DNA from 3 places in the Cohaesibacter gelatinilyticus genome. Region 1 is predicted to be linked to each of the others. Evidence: predicted binding sites of a transcription regulator. Region 1 holds the regulator's gene; each other region holds the start of a gene.
The links. Region 1 encodes LexA, which represses DNA repair genes until DNA is damaged. Its sites were predicted from a motif close to TGTTCNNNNTGTGTTCNG; they were not measured.

Region 1 (5,974 bases):
GCAGTTGATGTCAGGGATGGTGAACTCGACGCTGACCTTGCAGCAATCGAATGGCTGGCCTGTGGCTTTGTCTGCACTATTGAAAGCACAAACATTGACCTGACCGAGCGATCCATTCAGCAAACCAGTTGTCGGCACAGAAACAGAACCAGGAAATGGCTTATCACCGGGCAGTTCCGTCATACGGGACGTTGGATCCATGATGGACATGGTGTCGAACCCGTAATCCTTGCCTTCGGATGCAATCAGTTTCAGCACATATTTGCCCTTGGTCGCATCACAAACCAGTTTGGCTTTGGTATTCACACAGACATCACGCTTTGGCGGCTCGCACCATTGCGGATTGAACAGACATGGCCACCATTCACCACCGGGATCTCCCGGCCAGTCCGGTATACCCGGATCAAAATAGCCATATTCCGGCTCACCCTGACAACCAAGAATCTCGACATCGCCGACATGCCCTGCATTCTTCTTGCTTGGATAACGGCCGTCATAGTCATGGAAATAACTCACCCATGGCGGGCTGTTCTCAGCCTTTGAAAGACCGACAGGTTGTCCCTGCAAGCCATCGATGGCCAAAGCACCACCAGAGCGCAGAGCATCGGCATAAGCCTCTCCACCACGCAGACGATCACCGCTATTCCAGAGTGTGCCTTTGCAGGCCTTGAAATTCAAACGGCCAAACTCATCATAGGCAGGTCCAAGACCAATTCCGCCAGAGCCATTATCATGACTGGCGGGAAAACCGACTGCATATTCAATTGGTTTCTCGACCCATTTGGAAGGTGTCGCCGGATCGTCTGGCTTTTCACGGTAAAAGCGAAGTGTCTTGGCGTTTCCACCCTCCACCAATTCCGTGAAATCAAACCGTGCGACCCGTTTGCCACGCTGCGCAAGAATCATGGAACCATCGGCACCAAAGGCGATATCGGAGATTTCCTCATCACCATGCTCATCAGACAGCGTCAGCTCCCAACGCGCATCAAAAGAGAAAGCTCCGCTCGTAGGATCAATACCGACAGACCAGATCTCCGGACCGTCCCCCACAGCATAATAAAGCCGCCCGTTATGGACGGCCAAACCCCAGACGCGCCGCTCTGGCGCTGTATAGTGCCAGGTAGAAGGATCCTCGGCATCAAAGGCTTCGTCTTCAATATTCAGACGATTAGCAGGATCAAATGCAATCTCAGGCCGCCCAGCAAGCGAGCGAGCCGTCACGCCATGATCAAATTGCTCTTGATCTGCTCCGCTCATATCCAGACGATGGATCATGCCGGTATCCAGATCGGAGACAAAGATCTGACGACTGACCGGATCATAAGCCACTTGCCCAAGGCCAGGGCCGGAATTTTTCACCCCATCCAGTTCAATATTGGCAAAGACCTCAATCTGGCCTGTGGTGCCATCAACACGATAAATGGTGCCAGGACCGCTCTCAGGATTGGAACCAAAGAGTGCATCCATGAAACGAGCGCCCTCCTGGCCAGAGAATAGACGATCTTCAACGCCATCACCATTCTCATCCCCTCCAACGATTGGAAGGCCATAAGCAGATGCCGCAGCAATAAAGAGGCTTGGATCTTTTGCATCATCCATGGCCAGACCAAATACCTGCCCAACATCCTTGGCCAGAATTTGATCATAAGGGCGACGTTTGATCTCCTGCGCAACCATCGCCGCCTCCATATTATCCAGACCCAAAAGCGTGACTGACGCACCATTTGGATCAATGAATCGCATTTCCGGCGACGCATTCACCTCTGGTGTCTCACCAGGAGCAACAAGTGGTAATCTTATATAAGAACCGGAAAAGCCCGATGTGGCTGCGCTAGCGCCTTTGAACAAACGCGCTTGAGGCCGAATGCTCGGTTCCAAAAGCGACGCGCCGCCAGCGGCAAAAATCTCATACCCCTCCCCATCTGTCTGCTGTTCCGCACCAGTCGCACCCGGGCTGGAAGGAGACGAGAGCTTGGGCAAGCGCCATTTCACCTCTTCCGAATGTGCAACAGGCGTCGCTAATACAGACAGACAAAATATCAGGGGCAGCGGAGCATGGCGCAAATGATGTTTCAAACCATTTCGAATATCCATGACTAAAATCTCCCAAAATATTTCAACATCTCTAGGACGGGCTATCCCCGCTTTTGGTTCTTATAAAATTTCAAATACCGAAGTTCGGCAATCTGATCAAAACAAGCGCAAGTAGGCAATTATGAAACAATTGCCACATACGAAGAGCGATAGGCTCTGCTTCGAAATAAATGATTGTAAAAAGAATAACCGAGTTCGCAGACTAATCGAAGATCAAATTTCTCCATTAGACCAATTTCGTCCTTTCAGGCGTTCAAAAACACCATTCACATATTCCGCAGTCTCAAGATTAGAGGCCCAAACACCGGACATATTAATCAGTCAGACACACGAACGAGTTCCCTTGATTGATAGATAAACAAGCAGTTTGCAGTAATAAGGCCAGTATGTGGAATTGTCTTCGATCTGTAGGTATAAAGGGTCAACTCCCCGGCTTCGGCCAGCTCTTTTCCGACCTCTGATTTAACACTATTCTCCACGCAACCGACCAAGTGGCCATACGGAAACTCTCATGGAAACAATAAGCAGCTATCTCCCCCTCCTTGCCTTCATGCTGGCAATAGGAGCCTTTGCCGGTGTTATTGCGGGCCTTTTGGGCGTAGGCGGAGGTATCGTGCTGGTTCCAGCCTTCTTCTATCTTTTCTCATCACTGGGATATGGTGGTGATCAAGTCATGCAGCTTTGCCTTGGTACATCGCTCGCCACAATCGTTGTGACATCCATCCGTTCGCTCCATTCCCATCACAAAAAAGGAGCGGTGGATTGGGATATCCTGAAGATCTGGTCCATCTTCATCTCAGTAGGTGCGATCATCGGTGGCTTCACCGCCTCTGAACTTCGTTCAGACGTGTTGCAAGCTATTTTCGGCGGACTTGGTATCCTGGTCGGCCTCTATCTCGGCTTTGGTCGTCAGAGTTGGCAAATTGCCGAGCAGATGCCGACTGGCATCTTGCGCAGCATTCTCGCATCGATATTGGGTTTCCTGTCGGTGCTCATGGGCATTGGCGGAGGTAGCTTGGGAGTTCCACTCATGAGCTTGCATAATGTTGCCATTCACCGTGCTGTGGCAACCGCAGCGGGCTTCGGCCTTGCTATCTCAGTGCCCTCGCTTCCTGGTTTTATGATGGTCGATATCGCGCAGACGGTTCGACCTCCTTTCACGATCGGTGCCATCAACCTGCCAGCCTTTTTCATCATCATCGCCATGACGCTGATCACCACTCCATATGGAGCAAAGTTGGCTCATGCGTTGGATCCCAAACCGCTCAAACGGGTCTTTGCGGTTTTCCTGATAATCGTTGCCATGAACATGCTCCGCAAAGCCGTCGGCTTTTAAAAATACGATGGGTTTAAGCGATAATGGGCAGCTCCTCTTTTGGCCGCAAGGCGAAAGAACTTGCGGAACACAGCAAGAACAGCTATATTTTGTTCGTGATTTGTGCCAAGTGAGTCTCTAAGGGAATACAGCTCAGTGATTGTTTGTTGGAAACGAATATTCACGACCTAAATATTCTCGAAGTTTCGACGCACCTTGGCCAGTGTGTGATGTCTTGGGTTTTGACCAGTGAATGATGTTTCATCAATGAAAACTCGTGATATATGGTGCAATATTATTGGGAGAGGAAAATGCTGACTCGAAAGCAACATGAATTGCTCATGTTCATTCATGAACGGATAAAGGAATCCGGCGTTCCTCCATCATTTGATGAGATGAAAGATGCGCTGGATCTACGTTCGAAATCCGGTATTCATCGATTGATCACCGCGCTGGAAGAACGTGGCTTTATTCGCCGTCTACCAAATCGTGCCCGTGCTTTGGAAGTTTTGAAGCTCCCAGAGGCCAATTCTCCCAGCCTTGCCAAAACCACAAAGGGTTTCTCACCCAGCGTTGTTGAAGGAGGGCTTGGAAAGCTGCGTACTCCGGCACCAGAATCCAGTGCTCCCTCCAATGATGAAAATACATCAGGTGTTGCCGTTCCTGTCATGGGTCGTATCGCTGCCGGGGTTCCGATTTCGGCCATCCAAAACCAGTCTCATACAATTTCTGTCCCGGTTGAAATGCTTCGTGGTGGCGAACATTTTGCACTGGAAGTGCGCGGAGATTCCATGATTGAAGCTGGTATTCTGGATGGTGATACGGTTGTCATCAAAAAATCCGATGATGCTTCCTCAGGAGAGATCGTCGTCGCACTCGTAGATGAAGAAGAAGCAACCTTGAAACGGATTCGGAAGAAGGGAGCCTCCATTGCTCTGGAAGCCGCCAACCCTGCCTATGAGACACGTATTTTTGGTCCAGATCGGGTACGCGTACAAGGTAAACTGGTTGGCTTGATGCGTCAGTATTAAGGTCTATAGATCTTTTGAGGATTTGCCTCTCAATCCTGCGTGGTTTGTTTCCTCCCAATACAGATCACGCAGTTTTAGGTATGATTGACATCAAAAAACTCGAAACATTTTGTTCAGCTATCTGACAGAAGCCATTCCTTATGTAGCGACACCTAATCATTCTCAGATATTGTTGTTTTCTGCCAAGGTCGACCAGCATAAGGCTGAGAAGACTTTATTTTCAACTTAGAAACAGTTCCGGAAGGCAAATGCCAGACTTGTTTCAGATCGGGATCTGGCCAAACCAGCCAGTTTGCCGACAAATTTCCAGCTCGATGGACGACTGGCTGGTCGTTCTTGACCATATTCGGAGCGCTTGAGTAACTGACAAGCTTCTCCTTCCGCTCCAACTCTCCTGAATACCTTGCTGCGCGGTCACTTGCATCACTTCGAGGCAGCCAGAGAAAATGGCTGCCGTGTTGCTTGAGGCGATATTTGTCAACAACCAAAAGCGGTCGGCTACAGCTTTCCGGCACCTGCAGAGCTGAGATCACGATATCTGAAACAGCACATTCTTCGGCAAATGCCCGCATGGTCTTTATCAGTGAAACGCTCCAAACTTCTCTTTTCGGCTCGGCAGCCCATTGCAGCCCATTAGAAGAAACATTGAGACGGCATGCATCTCCATCGCATCGCACCTCTCCTGATGCGTCGCCGATCGCCGGTGAATTCTGATTGCGAGTAGCGATGGATGGCAAGGCCCGAGTGTCTCCATCTGCCTTCAATAAAGCTTGTGCCAGAAAACGGTCCTCCTTGATACCAGCAAAAACCCAATGCCCCTTGCCATCACGTACTGCTATTGATCTTCCATTTTCAGCAATCCAGATATCAGGTTGCATTTGTAATTGATTGAATACCAACAGCCCTGCCCCAGCAATAAGCGACGCCCCAACTGCCAATCGGTTGGGATGAATTGCGATAGACGTCAATATTACGGCACTTGCCAATGCCAATCCCGCTGGCCCAGCTACCAACAATGCAATCTGCGGAGATATATCAACAACCCATTGGGCAACATATATGATTTGCTCCAGTCCCCATTCCATCACAGCCAATGACCATTGCTGTAATCCAACTGGAATCAACAGTGCGGAAATCAAAGCAGAAGGCATCACAATCAAGCTTAAAATCGGCATCGCCATTAGGTTGGCTATCAATCCCATAGGTGCCATTTGATGGAAAAAAGCAATTGAAAACGGTGTGGTGGCTAAACCCGCCAATAATGCAGTGATGCAAAGCCCCGCAAACCAACGCACAATCTGCATGACACCACGATGGATCACGCTGCCTTGGCGTTCTATCTGGCGATTGAAATCATCCCGAACATTTCCTGCAAACCTTCCACCCCAAGCTCTCCATTTCGTCATTCCTTCCAAAGACCGATAGCCTGCTATAAGTGCTACAGTAGCACCAAATGACATTTGCAGGCCTGGCTCGACAATTGAAAACGGTTGAAACAGAACAAGAATAATCAAGGCTAGAGCCACATTATGCA
Region 2 (5,974 bases), on a different contig from region 1:
TGCTTCGAGAATTTCCGTGATCCATTCCACCGGCTTGCGGGCAGACCCAACTTCGACAAGTGACCCAACAAAAGAACGAATCTGGTTATGGAGGAAGGATCGGGACATTGCATCCAGATAGACCCATTCTCCTTCACGGATAACCTTGAGATATTGCATGGTGCGCCACGGGTTCTTTGCCTGACAAGCTGTTGCCCTGAAGGTCGTAAAGTCATGGTGCCCGATTAACAGCTCACAACCTTGCTGCATCAGATCGATATCGATGGGATAGCTATATTGCCATGCTCGACCACGCTCGAAGGTCAGCGGTGCTCGGCGATTGCAGATACGATAGCGATAATAGCGACGAATAGCAGTGAAACGACTATCGAACTCATCGGTGATTTTCCATGCACCAAGAATGGCAACACCAGTCTCTTTCAAAAAGTGATTGAGTGCTTCAACAAGCTTTTGGGAGTGCCAATCGCGCTCCAGATCCAAATGTGCGACCTGCCCCGTGGCATGCACCCCGGAATCTGTTCGGCCAGCTCCGAAAACAGCGGCACGTTCCCTTGCAAACTTGAAAATGCAATCTTCAATCAGACCCATCACACTCGGCGCATTGTCCTGGCGCTGCCAACCGGAAAAAGGGCGCCCATCATATTCGATCAAAAGCTTGTAGCGAGGCATCAGGCGATCGTCTCTCCAATCTTGAGAGCTGCACCGCGCTGGAAGTCTTCTGCATTCATCGCACCCTTGCCGGAGCGCTGCAGCTCGATCAGGCGGACAGCTCCCTCACCACAGGCGATGGTCATGTCCTCATCCAAAACAGAGCCTGGCTCACCTGAACCATCAGCCAATTCAGAGCGGATGATCTTCACGCGCTGTTTCTTGCCTTTGATTTCCATCTCGCACCAGGCACCGGGGAAGGGTGACAGCCCACGAATATGGTTGTGAACATCCTGAGCAGGCTTGGAAAAATCGATACGGCTCTCTGCTTTCTCGACCTTCTTGGCATAGAGTACGCCTTCTTCATCTTGCTCTTGCTCAGCGAGCGCTCCGCGAGACAGTGCTGCCAACGAGCGCACCATCAGATCAGCTCCCAGCACCATCATTCGGTCATGCAGATCACCAGCAGTCATATTCTCAGAGATCGTAATGCGCTCGATCATGCAAACCGGACCGGTATCCAGTCCTTCACCCATACGCATGACTTCCACACCGGTCTCAGCATCGCCTTCCATGATTGCCCGCTGGATTGGCGCTGCACCTCGCCAACGCGGCAAGAGTGAGCCATGCAGATTGAGGCAGCCATTTTCGGGCGCTTCCAGGATTTCTTTCGGCAGCAGCAATCCATATGCCACAACCACAGCGACATCAGCTTGCAATGCCGCGAACTTTGCCTGCTCTTCTTCGGAACGCAGAGAAGTTGGCGTGAAGACTGGAAGCCCAAGCAGCTCTGCCTTTTCATGCACCGGGCTCTTGCGTTCTTCCATACCACGTCCAGCGGGACGAGGTGGCTGGCTATACACTGCCACGACCTCATGGCCCTGGCCTACAATTTCCATCAGGGTTGGAACGGCGAAATCAGGCGTTCCCATAAACACGACGCGCAGCATGGCAAGGGTCCTTGGCATTTGCCCCCGTTATTGCAGGTGGGGGTAATAAAATCAGAGAATGGCGTGTTTTTCTTTTTGGCGAGCAAGCTTGGTGAATTTCTTGATCACCCGGTCGCGACGCAACTTGGACAGGTAGTCGATGAACAACGCGCCATTGAGATGATCAAACTCATGCTGAACGCAGGTGGCCAGAAGACCATCACACTGTAGCTCCTGATCTTTACCAAACTGATCCAGATATTGAATCTTGATTTCGGCCGGGCGTTCAACTTCCGCGTAGAAATCAGGAATCGATAGGCAGCCTTCGTCATAGACGGACAGCTCATCTGATTGCCAGATGATTTTTGGGTTGATCATGCATATCGGGGCTTTTTCTTCCCCTTCCTTCGCACAATCAACGGTGAAGATCTGCCGTGCCACGCCCACCTGTACACCAGCCAGACCAATACCCGGAGCGTGATACATGGTTTCAAACATATTCTCGACAAGGCGGCGCAGATCATCATCCACGCGCTCTACCGGCGCTGACTGCTCTCGCAGGATCGGGTCCGGCAATGTAACGATATCCATAAGTGCCATGGAGGTGAGATAGGCCGAATCCGCTTCCCGGTCAATGATCAAGTCAGGCAAAAGCGGCGATTTACGCAGCTTTGAACGGCATTCGGCATTGCTCCGGAATTCGATATGTTCTCTTTTTGTTTTTCCTTAATCCGAATCGATCTATACTCGCATCATGAATGAGACTGTTTTGAGCATAGGCCAGCAACATTTGACCGGATTTCAATTATTGTTTTGCGGCGTTGCTTTTCTGACCTTTTTGTTGATTTGGCTGTTATGGACCCTGGCACGCACCAATCGTCAGCGGGCGTTGGAGCTATCCATGAACCAGAGTCAAAACCGTGCCCGGCAAGCTCAGGTCGACGAGATGCAACGTTTGCAAGTTGAAATGACTGGCCGCATGCAAAGCATGGCGGAGATTTTTTCCACCCGCCAAAGCGAACTGGCACAGGCTTTGACCACCCGCATGGATGGTATGGGCCACCGACTGGGGCAATCATTGAACAAAAGCCTGGGAGAACAACAAAAGGCAACTCATGATAATTTGCGTGCCTTGCATGAACGTCTGGCGGTCATCGACAAGGCACAAACCAATATTACCGACCTGTCAGGTCGGGTGGTGGAACTTCAGCATATTTTGGCGAACAAGCAGACGCGAGGCGCTTTTGGTCAGGGGCGCATGGAAGCAATCATCGCCGATGGTTTGCCATCCAATGCCTACGATTTTCAATATACGCTTTCCAATGGCAAACGACCTGATTGCGTCATCCATCTACCCGATGACGGTGCCGTATTGATCGTGGACGCCAAATTCCCGATGGAAGGATGGGCCTTGATTGATGACGCCCAGAATGCGGAAGAAGACAAGGCAGCACGGGCCAGCTTCCGTCAGGATATGAAAAAGCATATCAAGAATATTGCTGATCGCTATTTTATCGTCGGAGAGACACAAGAAACTGCTTTCATGTTTGTACCGTCTGAAAGCCTATTTGCTGATCTACATGAACAGTTCGAGGACATAATCCAACTGGCGCATCGCGTCAGGATCGTAATTGTTTCGCCGTCTCTTCTGATGCTGTCCATCCAGGTGGTTCAGTCGATTTTGAAAGATGCCCAAATGCGTGAGCAGGCTCATATCATTCAACGAGAAGTGGCGCTGTTGATGGAAGATATCTACCGCCTTGATGATCGAGTACAAAAATTACAGAGCCATTTTCAGCACGCGGTCAGGGATATCGAGCAAATACAGACCTCAACATCCAAGATCGTCAAGCGAGGTCGCAAAATTGAGGACGTGGATGTACAGGAAAGTGAGCTCAACCTTGCTACTGATGGGATCCAAAATGCCGAGGGCAGAAAAGTTGCTGCGGGATCCACACAATCGCATTTGCCTCTGATGCCGGGCGATGAATATGTGCGCTAAATAAAAGGGTACCTATTCTGCACGTGAGAGCGTAATCAGATCCTGACCACTTTCATCCTGGAATGATACCTGATCTGCATCCTTACGCTCCAGCTGGCTGACCTGATGGAGGATCTGCAAGATTCTTTGCTCGACTTGTCTTTGCGCCTTGTTACATTTGGTTTCGTTGCTCAACACCATTCCGAGAGAAAACTGCTCTTCATTCCAAAGAATGGTTCCCGTGTTGTGCGCGCACCCTGTCGTCATGGTGAATTGACCATTTTTCCGCAATGTCAGTACCGCTGGATTGAGCAATATTTTTTGAACCTTGCGTAGATTGTTGTCTTGCGTTCTAACACTTTTAATCGTCCATCGGCCAACCATGGTGATGGGTGTTATGGTCAAACCGCTTTGACCATTTTCAATCAATGCAGGATCTGGAATGGAAGCTATTATGCCAATTGCATTCAGCTCGCCCGGACTGGGTGAAAACACACGTCTATCAAGCTTGGGAATTGCAGAAGTTGCCTGAAAATCCGCTGCTGTTCCATGTTCGTGCGCATGGGAAGAAGCAACAGGGACAAGGCAAGACGCCATTCCAAACAAGAACGAAAGATAGAAGCCGCTTTTCACGATGTCATGGTCCCCACACATAACGGTTGTAAATTGGCTTAGAACCAATCGCGTGAGTTCTAGACTAGAAGCATTGTAAAATCTACTTGGTTCGAGTGCTTTTTCCGTAAATACTCACTTATTTTGCAACGCAGCATAAATCTTCTCGCTACTCTCCAATAAACTGCGACAAATTTTCCTCCAATTAGATGGTTGTTAGGAGTCTTGTGGTTATAACTGAACTTAACAAACTCCGATTTTGTATTGTGTAACTGGGGTATCCAATGTTTAAGCCAAGCACGCGTGAGGGATCTTTGTCCCTGGATCAAGTCAGCGATAGTGTTGACCATCCAGACAGTTTCCGTCGTCTTTATGTCGTGCTAGATGGCACATTCACCCTTCATGATGGAAAACCTGCTTCCTATAATATGGATTACGATTTCTTCAAACGCTATTGCGATGCGTTCGACGAGGTTGTCGTGGTGGCCCGGCTATTTGAAAAGGAAGATGAAGCCGCTCGTCCAGTCGAAGGACCCAAAGTACGGTTTGAGCCTCTTCCCTCCTATCAAGGTCCCAAACGCTTTTTGAAAGCTCTGCCCAAGGTGATCGCCCAGATGATCCGTATAGCAAGGGACAAGAGCGGCACCGTGCTTGTGCGTTCTCCCAGTACGGCAGGGAATCTGATGGGACATGTGATGATGGCTGTTGGTCGCCCTTATGGCATTGAACTGGTTGGAGATCCTGCGCATGCCTATTCCAAGGAGAGTTTGCAACATCCGCTCGCTTCCGTTTTTCAGTGGATGTTCACCAATAGCTGCAAGTTCCTGTGCCGTCGAGCTGAGACTGCATCCTATGTAACACGTGATACCCTACAGAGAGATTATGCACCCGGGCCCAAGACACGTGCCTTTCATTATACATCTCTCGATCTGCCGATCGAAGGGCTTAGTGAACACCATCGCACGGCAGATAGTTTTGCCAAACCAACATTGCATCTGGTGCAGGTTGCGATGATGCAAAATTGGTACAAGGGACACGATATTTCTCTTGGCATGATGGCAGAATTCAAAAGGCAGAATCGCGATATTCATCTTCACCTGATTGGTGATGGTCCCATGCGCACCGATTTTGAAGCAAAAGCCGTTGAGCTTGGCATTGATGATCACATCACCTTTGTAGGTCAACTCAAGGCAGGCGAGGCTGTATGGGACGCGATGGATCGTGCTGATATGCTTATTCTACCTTCTCGACAGGAAGGTTTGCCGCGGGTGGTCATCGAAGCCATGGCCCGCGCTCTGCCCGTTGTCTCCAATCGGGTTGGAGGCGCTCCCGAGTTGTTGGATGACATGCAAATGGTCAATGAATTGAGCATTGATACTTTCACAAAACGTGTAGACGACAATCTGAACGATCCCGCTCTGCTTGAAGAACAATCCAAACGCAATCTGCAGCATGCTCGTCGCTATATGCAGCCGATTGTTCAGAAACGTCGAGATGCCTGTTATCGTGCCTTGAAATATCAATTGACCGCTCAAGCTCAGTTCATCTGAACTTCTTGAACCTCAAGCCAATCAGGCCAGATCATGACCCTGAAGAAGAATTTCATCTGGATGCTCTTAAGCCAGGGTGTGTTTTCCGGGCTACAATGGCTTCTGGTTATTTTGCTCGCTCGTGGTGGTGGTGCCGAACATGTGGGCCAATATGGATTGGCATTGGCATTGACCACTCCAGTTCAGATCTTCTTCAATCTTTCATTGCGCACTGTCTATGTCACCTATCGTGGTGAGGACCATTCTTTTGGAAC
Region 3 (5,974 bases), on a different contig from region 1:
TCTGTCATGGACGGGATAACAATTTCAATCTACTTCGCCTGATTGCAGCCTTTGCGGTTGCGGTCAGTCACTCTTCCCTGTTGACTTATGGCACTGGTGTTCCGCAGCCATTGTTAGAGCTGACCGGTTATACTCTGGGCCATCATGCGGTCAATATTTTCTTCATGATCAGCGGGTTCCTGATCTATCAAAGCTATCTATCCAGCGAGCATTTGCGCTCATTCGTCATGGCTCGTCTGTTGCGGATTTTTCCGGCGCTGATTGTTGCAGGCCTTTTGGTGGTCATTATCGGTGGCTTGCTCTTCTCAAGTGCTTCACCCTCCGATTATTGGACCTATTCTGACACCTGGATTTATCTGGTTGGGACGTCCAGCGCCTTTTTTTCCAGTCTGAGATTGCCCGGCCTGTTTGAACAATTGATCGTCTCTGGTGAGGTGAATGGATCTCTATGGACCCTGAAATGGGAGCTGATGGCTTATATGGCAGTGCCGATACTTGGATTGATCGGTGGCTATAAAATACAAGGTCGCTTTGCACTGGTGCTCGTTGGTTTTGTTATTGTCAATCTGGCGATCAGTCTGCAGACCGACTGGCGCAAGGATCTGATGATGCTGGATGATGCCTTGCGGTTGGGGCTGTGTTTCCTGCTCGGGATGGGCGTTTATCACTATCGCCAGAAAATTCCCGTCTCATTGGGGAGCGCATTTCTGCTCTGGGTTCTTGTCTGGTTGGTGCGGGAGAGTGGGTTTTATGAAATCAGCCTGATGGTGGCAATGGCTTATACGGTCTTCTGGTTCGCCTTCATACCTGCAGGGTGGCTTCGTTGCTATAATCGCCTTGGGGACTATTCCTACGGGATCTATATCTTCCATTTTCCAGTCATGCAGATGGTGATGCAGATTTACGCGCCGTCTTCCGCCAATGAGACATTGATGCTGGCCTTCCTTGTCTTTTTACCGTTGTCCATCCTGTCTTTCCATCTCATCGAAAAGCCTGCATTGAGATTGAGGCGTCGTTGGAGCAGGATACCGCTCAAGCCACTTGAAGCTGGCACATGACAGAAAATGAGCACGAGATCCAATTTAATACCCTTTCTGTGTAGTATGTTCCGGTCGCACCATAGCCAGCCATGATTGCCGTGAAAGGTGGCCGTCAGCTGGCTATCTGCGAATATGCCGAAAAACTCAGCGACAATTCGTGCATTCATCCGAGGATTAGATTTATTCTTCTGGCAAAATGGTGGTCGCCATTGAGAGGCTCTTGTGACATTTTGTAAAATGACTTAAATCGGAAAGCAGAAAGTGTTTCCTGTTTGATCCAGAGTGATACGACCTGTTCATCTGGAATGCCAAGGACCAATATTGCATGCTGTTGCTTGCCTCAGAATTCAGGATACTTGGTTTTATGCTGATTGCTTTCAGCATGATCTTGCTTGCACTCGTGGGCGGTACCTTCAGTCATGCCCATGAGGTGAGTGTGGAGTATTCTCATAAAGGCCCTGTTCATTCGCATGCGGAGGATAAACACCATGATGGGGCTCAATTGGATGATAATCCTCTTCATTGTGGGGCGCAGATTTTGACCTTGGCTTTGAGTCCAGATGGTTATTTTGGCTTGCCTAAAGATCTTCATGACCGGACCAAAAGCCCGAACCTGATGTCGCTTTCCTTTACGCTTGATCCTCCTCCACCTCGATCTGCCTGAGTGAACTTCATTATTTGGAAATTCAACTCAAAAGGTAGATGAAATGAACAAGTTTCTTATTTACACCGCTGTTGCCCTGATGGTTTCAGCGAGCGCATACGCACCTGTTCCTGTTCTGGCGCATGGTGGGGCGACTGGAATTGTCAAAGAACGCATGGATGCCATGGGTATGATGGGCAAGGCTGTGAAAGCCTTGAAAGGCATGATGCAAGGAAAAGCTGCTTATAATGCCGATTTGGTACGTAAACAGTCTGCTGTCATCAAGCAGCATTCGGGCGAGGCTTTGATCAAGGGGTTTCCTGAAGGATCAACCCAAATGCCGTCGGAAGCCAAAAACGAGATCTGGATGGATTGGGAGCGTTTCTCAAGCCTTGCCGAGCAATTGGGAACCTATGCTGGGGCATTGGAAATGGCGGCAGACAATGGTTTGATGAAGGATGCTGCCAAAGGTCAATCCATGGGAACCATGATGGGGGTGGCTGCTTCCGCCAGCATGGGCAAGGATATGATGGGCAAAGCCATGGGTGTGATGGGCGGTGGTGCAATGGATGCTGCTGCTCTTGCCAAGATGCCTGCCGATGCCGTCTTTACCAAGATGGTGCAGGTTTGTTCGGCCTGTCATACTGACTTCCGTCTTGAGAAGAAGAAATAACCATGAGGCGCATGATTTATGGTGCAATTTCAGCTCTGGTATTTACCGGGGCTGTCTTTGTGATGCTGTCTTTCTGGCCCATTGGCAAAAAGGTCGAACTGACTTCCTTGAAAGGCGTGCCGGAACGTGGTGCTTATCTTGCAAGAATAGCGGGTTGTATCGCCTGTCATAGCAATTTCAAGGAAGGTGGAGCTCCGCTCGCTGGTGGTGTTGCGTTCAAGACCGAGTTTGGCACCTTCTATTCTCCCAATATCACCACCGATGGTGAGCTTGGTATGGGAGAATGGAGCCTTGCTGATTTTGAGCGTGCTGTTCGGCAGGGTGTTTCGCCAGATGGAGAGGCCTATTATCCAGCCTTTCCCTATCCTTTCTATGCCAAACTAAGCGATCAGGATATTGCCGATCTTTGGGCTGCCTTTCAAACGGTGGTGCCGGTTACGCAGGCTTCCAAGTTGCATGAGGTTCCGTTTCCTTTCAATCTGAGGGAAGGGCTGAAAGTCTGGCGCGGCTTGTTTCTTGATCAATCAAGTGATGCATCTGTTTCGAACAAGAGCGAGCAATGGCAACGGGGGCAATATCTCGTTGAAGGGCCTGGTCATTGCGGGGCTTGTCATACGCCACGCAATTTGCTTGGGGCAAGGAAGACAGATCTTGCTTTGCAAGGAGCAGATAAATTGCCTGATGGCAGCAAATCTCCTTCAATCACTGCTGAAGCCCTTCAAAAAGGCGGATGGGACAAAGATAATCTTGCCTATGCCTTTCAGACCGGGCTGATACCTGATGGAGATGTCTTTGGTGGCTCCATGGGGGAGGTCGTGCGTGACGGCATGGCTTTCCTCAGTCAGGAAGATCGAGAGGCAATTGCTATCTATCTGCTTGACCTGAGAGAATGATATTTGCCCTTTGATGAGGAGAGGTGGTTGCCTGGTCTTGTGACCATCTCTTCTTAATGATGTATTTGAAGCTCACTTGCCAATCTGCTTGCATTTGATATAGAATGTTCACTTAATGTTCTTATTGTGGGTATTGGTGATGGATCGCGATTTTGGCAATTGTTATCCTCCTGAAAAGAGCCGTATGCATGAAGTTTGTGGGCCGGGGGCCTATTTCTTTGCCTTTGCGCTGGCGGCACGTCTTGGTGGGCAGGTGATCTGGGTGCAGGAGAAATGGCGGTCTGAGCAGATCAACCCATCTGGCTTTGCACGTTTCATCTCGCCTGACAAATTGCTTCTGGTTACGACAAAGGATCAGAAGGAACTGATGGCCGTCTCGGAAGAGGCGTTGCGCTCCAGTGCCATTGCCTTTGTGGTGATGGAGGCCAGTCAACCTCTGACTCTGACAACCGGGCGGCGCTTGCAATTGGCTGCGCGTGATGGGGGAACAATGGCTCTGGCCATCATCCCCGAAGGGGTGGGGAGCAATGTTGCCGAGACACGTTGGCATTGTGCGCCCATATTTGATGGCAATTTTTACAGCGCAGACTCGACACTTCAGCGTTGGCAACTTATAAAGAACAAAAAAGGAACATTTGGAGTTTGGCATGTTCGATGGGACAGGGAAGCGCATCGTGTCGCTATGGTTTCCTCGATTGGCGAGCGAACGGGTTCTTCGAACTTGTCCGCATGACGGGGCCTTTGCGCTTACATTCAATGAGAAGAATGCCAATCGTCTTTACTGCCTGAATGGGCAAGCTGAGGCGCAAGGGCTCTATCGTGGCATGGCCTATTCTGATGCCCGAGCCTTTTGTCCAACTCTGCAAACCATTCCTGTGGATTTTCGGGCTGACCAACGTTTTTTGGAAATTCTGCGCCGTTGGGCCACACGTTATTGCCCATGGGTGGGGTTTGAGGGTGTGGACGGTCTTGTGCTCGATATCACCGGCTCTGCTCATTTGATGGGGGGAGAAGAGGCCATGCTGGCTGATATATCGGCGCGGTTGAATAGAACTGGTTTGAGCGTGCGTATGGGACTGGGAAATACAAGGGGGGCTGCCTGGGCTTTGGCGCATCATGGGGAAGAAGGCAAGCAAATTGTCAAGGCCGGGGAGGAGCTCTCAAGTCTGGCTACGTTGCCTGTTTCGGCTCTGCGATTGGATGAAGAGACATGCGTGACGCTGCAACGGTTGGGTTTGCGTTATATCGGAGATCTGGTTGAGACAGAACGTGCACCTCTCTTACGTCGTTTCGGGCCAAGCCTGTTGAAACGATTGGATCAGACTTTGGGCTGGCAGCCCGAGCCGGTTACACCGTTGGAAGACCCTATCCATTATGGGGTGCGGATGACCTTGCCGGAACCCATCGGGCTTTTGAGCGATGTGATGGCTGGAACAGAGCGCCTCTTGGAGCGTCTCTGTGATAAGCTCAAAAAACAGGAAGCGGGGGTGAAAGAGCTGTGTCTGACTGCGCGAAGAGTGGATCAGGAGAGTCAGCAAGCGACCTTGCGTCTTGCGCGCCCTTTGAGAGACCCACATCGGATCTTGCCCTTGTTTGAGCGCGGTTTATCAGAGATTGAAGCAGGTTTCGGAATTGATCAGTTGCGGCTGCAAGCTGTGCATGTAGAGGCATTGCCAAATCAGCAAACGAGTTATCTTTCTTCTGGCTGCAAGGATCAATTGGATGATCTGATCACGCGCCTCGGAACCCGGATCGGATTGGAAAATATCCAGCGCTTCCTACCCGCTGATAGTCATATTCCGGAGCGTAGCTTTTCTGTTGCTCCAGCCGCTTTTTGTGAACCGGATAGCAAATGGAAGGCACCAAGGCCGCGGCCCATTCGATTGTTTGGGCCAGATCCGGTTGAAGGTGAAGATGCGCGTCCACCCAGACGTTTTCGTTGGCGGGGGCTGTTTCTGACCGTGCGTAATTGTGTGGGCCCCGAACGCATCGCACCGGAATGGTGGCAGCAGGATGGTAATTGGAGTTCTGGCTTACGGGATTATTGGCAAGTGGAGACAGCAGAAGGGCGGCGGCTCTGGATGTTTTATACGCCGCAAGAGCCGGGCTGGTTCGTGCAGGGAGAGTTTGCATGACGCAATCGAATCCAGGTCATGCGCTGACCGAGGATGAAAAACTGCAACAGGTGATTGAGGAGCATCTGGCGCCTAATTATGCTGAATTGTGCGTGACCTCCAATTTTACCTTTTTGACAGGGGCCTCTCATCCTGAGGAATTGATGAGGCGTGCCTTTGAGTTGGATTTGGAAGCCATTGCCATCACTGATCATAACTCGCTAGCCGGGGTGGTGCGGGCTTATTCGGCACTCAAGGAATTGAAGCGGGAAGCAGAGGCTGCGCTCAAGGATGGATCAATCACTGAAATAGAGCTGCCCAAATTGATCATTGGGTGTCGCTTGATTTTGCAGGATAGCCCAGTCCATTGGGTGGCCTTGCCGACGAACCGTGATGCTTATGCCCGGTTGACCCGACTTTTGACTCTCGGCAAGCGCCGGGCTGAAAAAGGACAATGCGATCTGCACCATGATGATGTGGTCAAGGGTGCGACAGGCATGATCCTGATTGCCCTGCCGCAGATAAGGCCAGGAGACCGACAGGTTTTGACGCATGTTCAGGCCATGGTTCGCCAATTTCCCGGTTGTGTCTTTACCGGAGCTGCACCGCGT

Region 2: a site for LexA is predicted at 2,284-2,301, ahead of CRO57_RS23475 (DNA recombination protein RmuC). Genes of this name have one in related genera too.
Region 3: a site for LexA is predicted at 3,355-3,372, ahead of CRO57_RS20030 (ImuA family protein). Genes of this name have one in related genera too.

The regions. Positions count from the first base shown of each region.
Region 1 covers NZ_OBEL01000001.1:1,447,858-1,453,831, forward strand. The annotation lists gene CRO57_RS06475 (NHL repeat-containing protein) at 1-2,094, opposite strand, end outside; gene CRO57_RS06480 (sulfite exporter TauE/SafE family protein) at 2,606-3,430, shown strand; gene lexA (transcriptional repressor LexA) at 3,721-4,440, shown strand; gene CRO57_RS06490 (ComEC/Rec2 family competence protein) at 4,593-5,974, opposite strand, start outside.
Region 2 covers NZ_OBEL01000010.1:13,500-19,473, reverse strand. The annotation lists gene truA (tRNA pseudouridine(38-40) synthase TruA) at 1-669, opposite strand, end outside; gene fmt (methionyl-tRNA formyltransferase) at 669-1,595, opposite strand; gene def (peptide deformylase) at 1,650-2,177, opposite strand; gene CRO57_RS23475 (DNA recombination protein RmuC) at 2,332-3,579, shown strand; gene CRO57_RS23470 (META domain-containing protein) at 3,592-4,191, opposite strand; gene CRO57_RS23465 (glycosyltransferase family 4 protein) at 4,455-5,720, shown strand; gene CRO57_RS23460 (lipopolysaccharide biosynthesis protein) at 5,754-5,974, shown strand, end outside.
Region 3 covers NZ_OBEL01000006.1:103,211-109,184, reverse strand. The annotation lists gene CRO57_RS20050 (acyltransferase family protein) at 1-1,058, shown strand, start outside; gene CRO57_RS20045 (hypothetical protein) at 1,366-1,704, shown strand; gene CRO57_RS20040 (c-type cytochrome) at 1,748-2,356, shown strand; gene CRO57_RS20035 (cytochrome c) at 2,359-3,249, shown strand; gene CRO57_RS20030 (ImuA family protein) at 3,389-3,982, shown strand; gene CRO57_RS20025 (Y-family DNA polymerase) at 3,897-5,384, shown strand; gene CRO57_RS20020 (error-prone DNA polymerase) at 5,381-5,974, shown strand, end outside.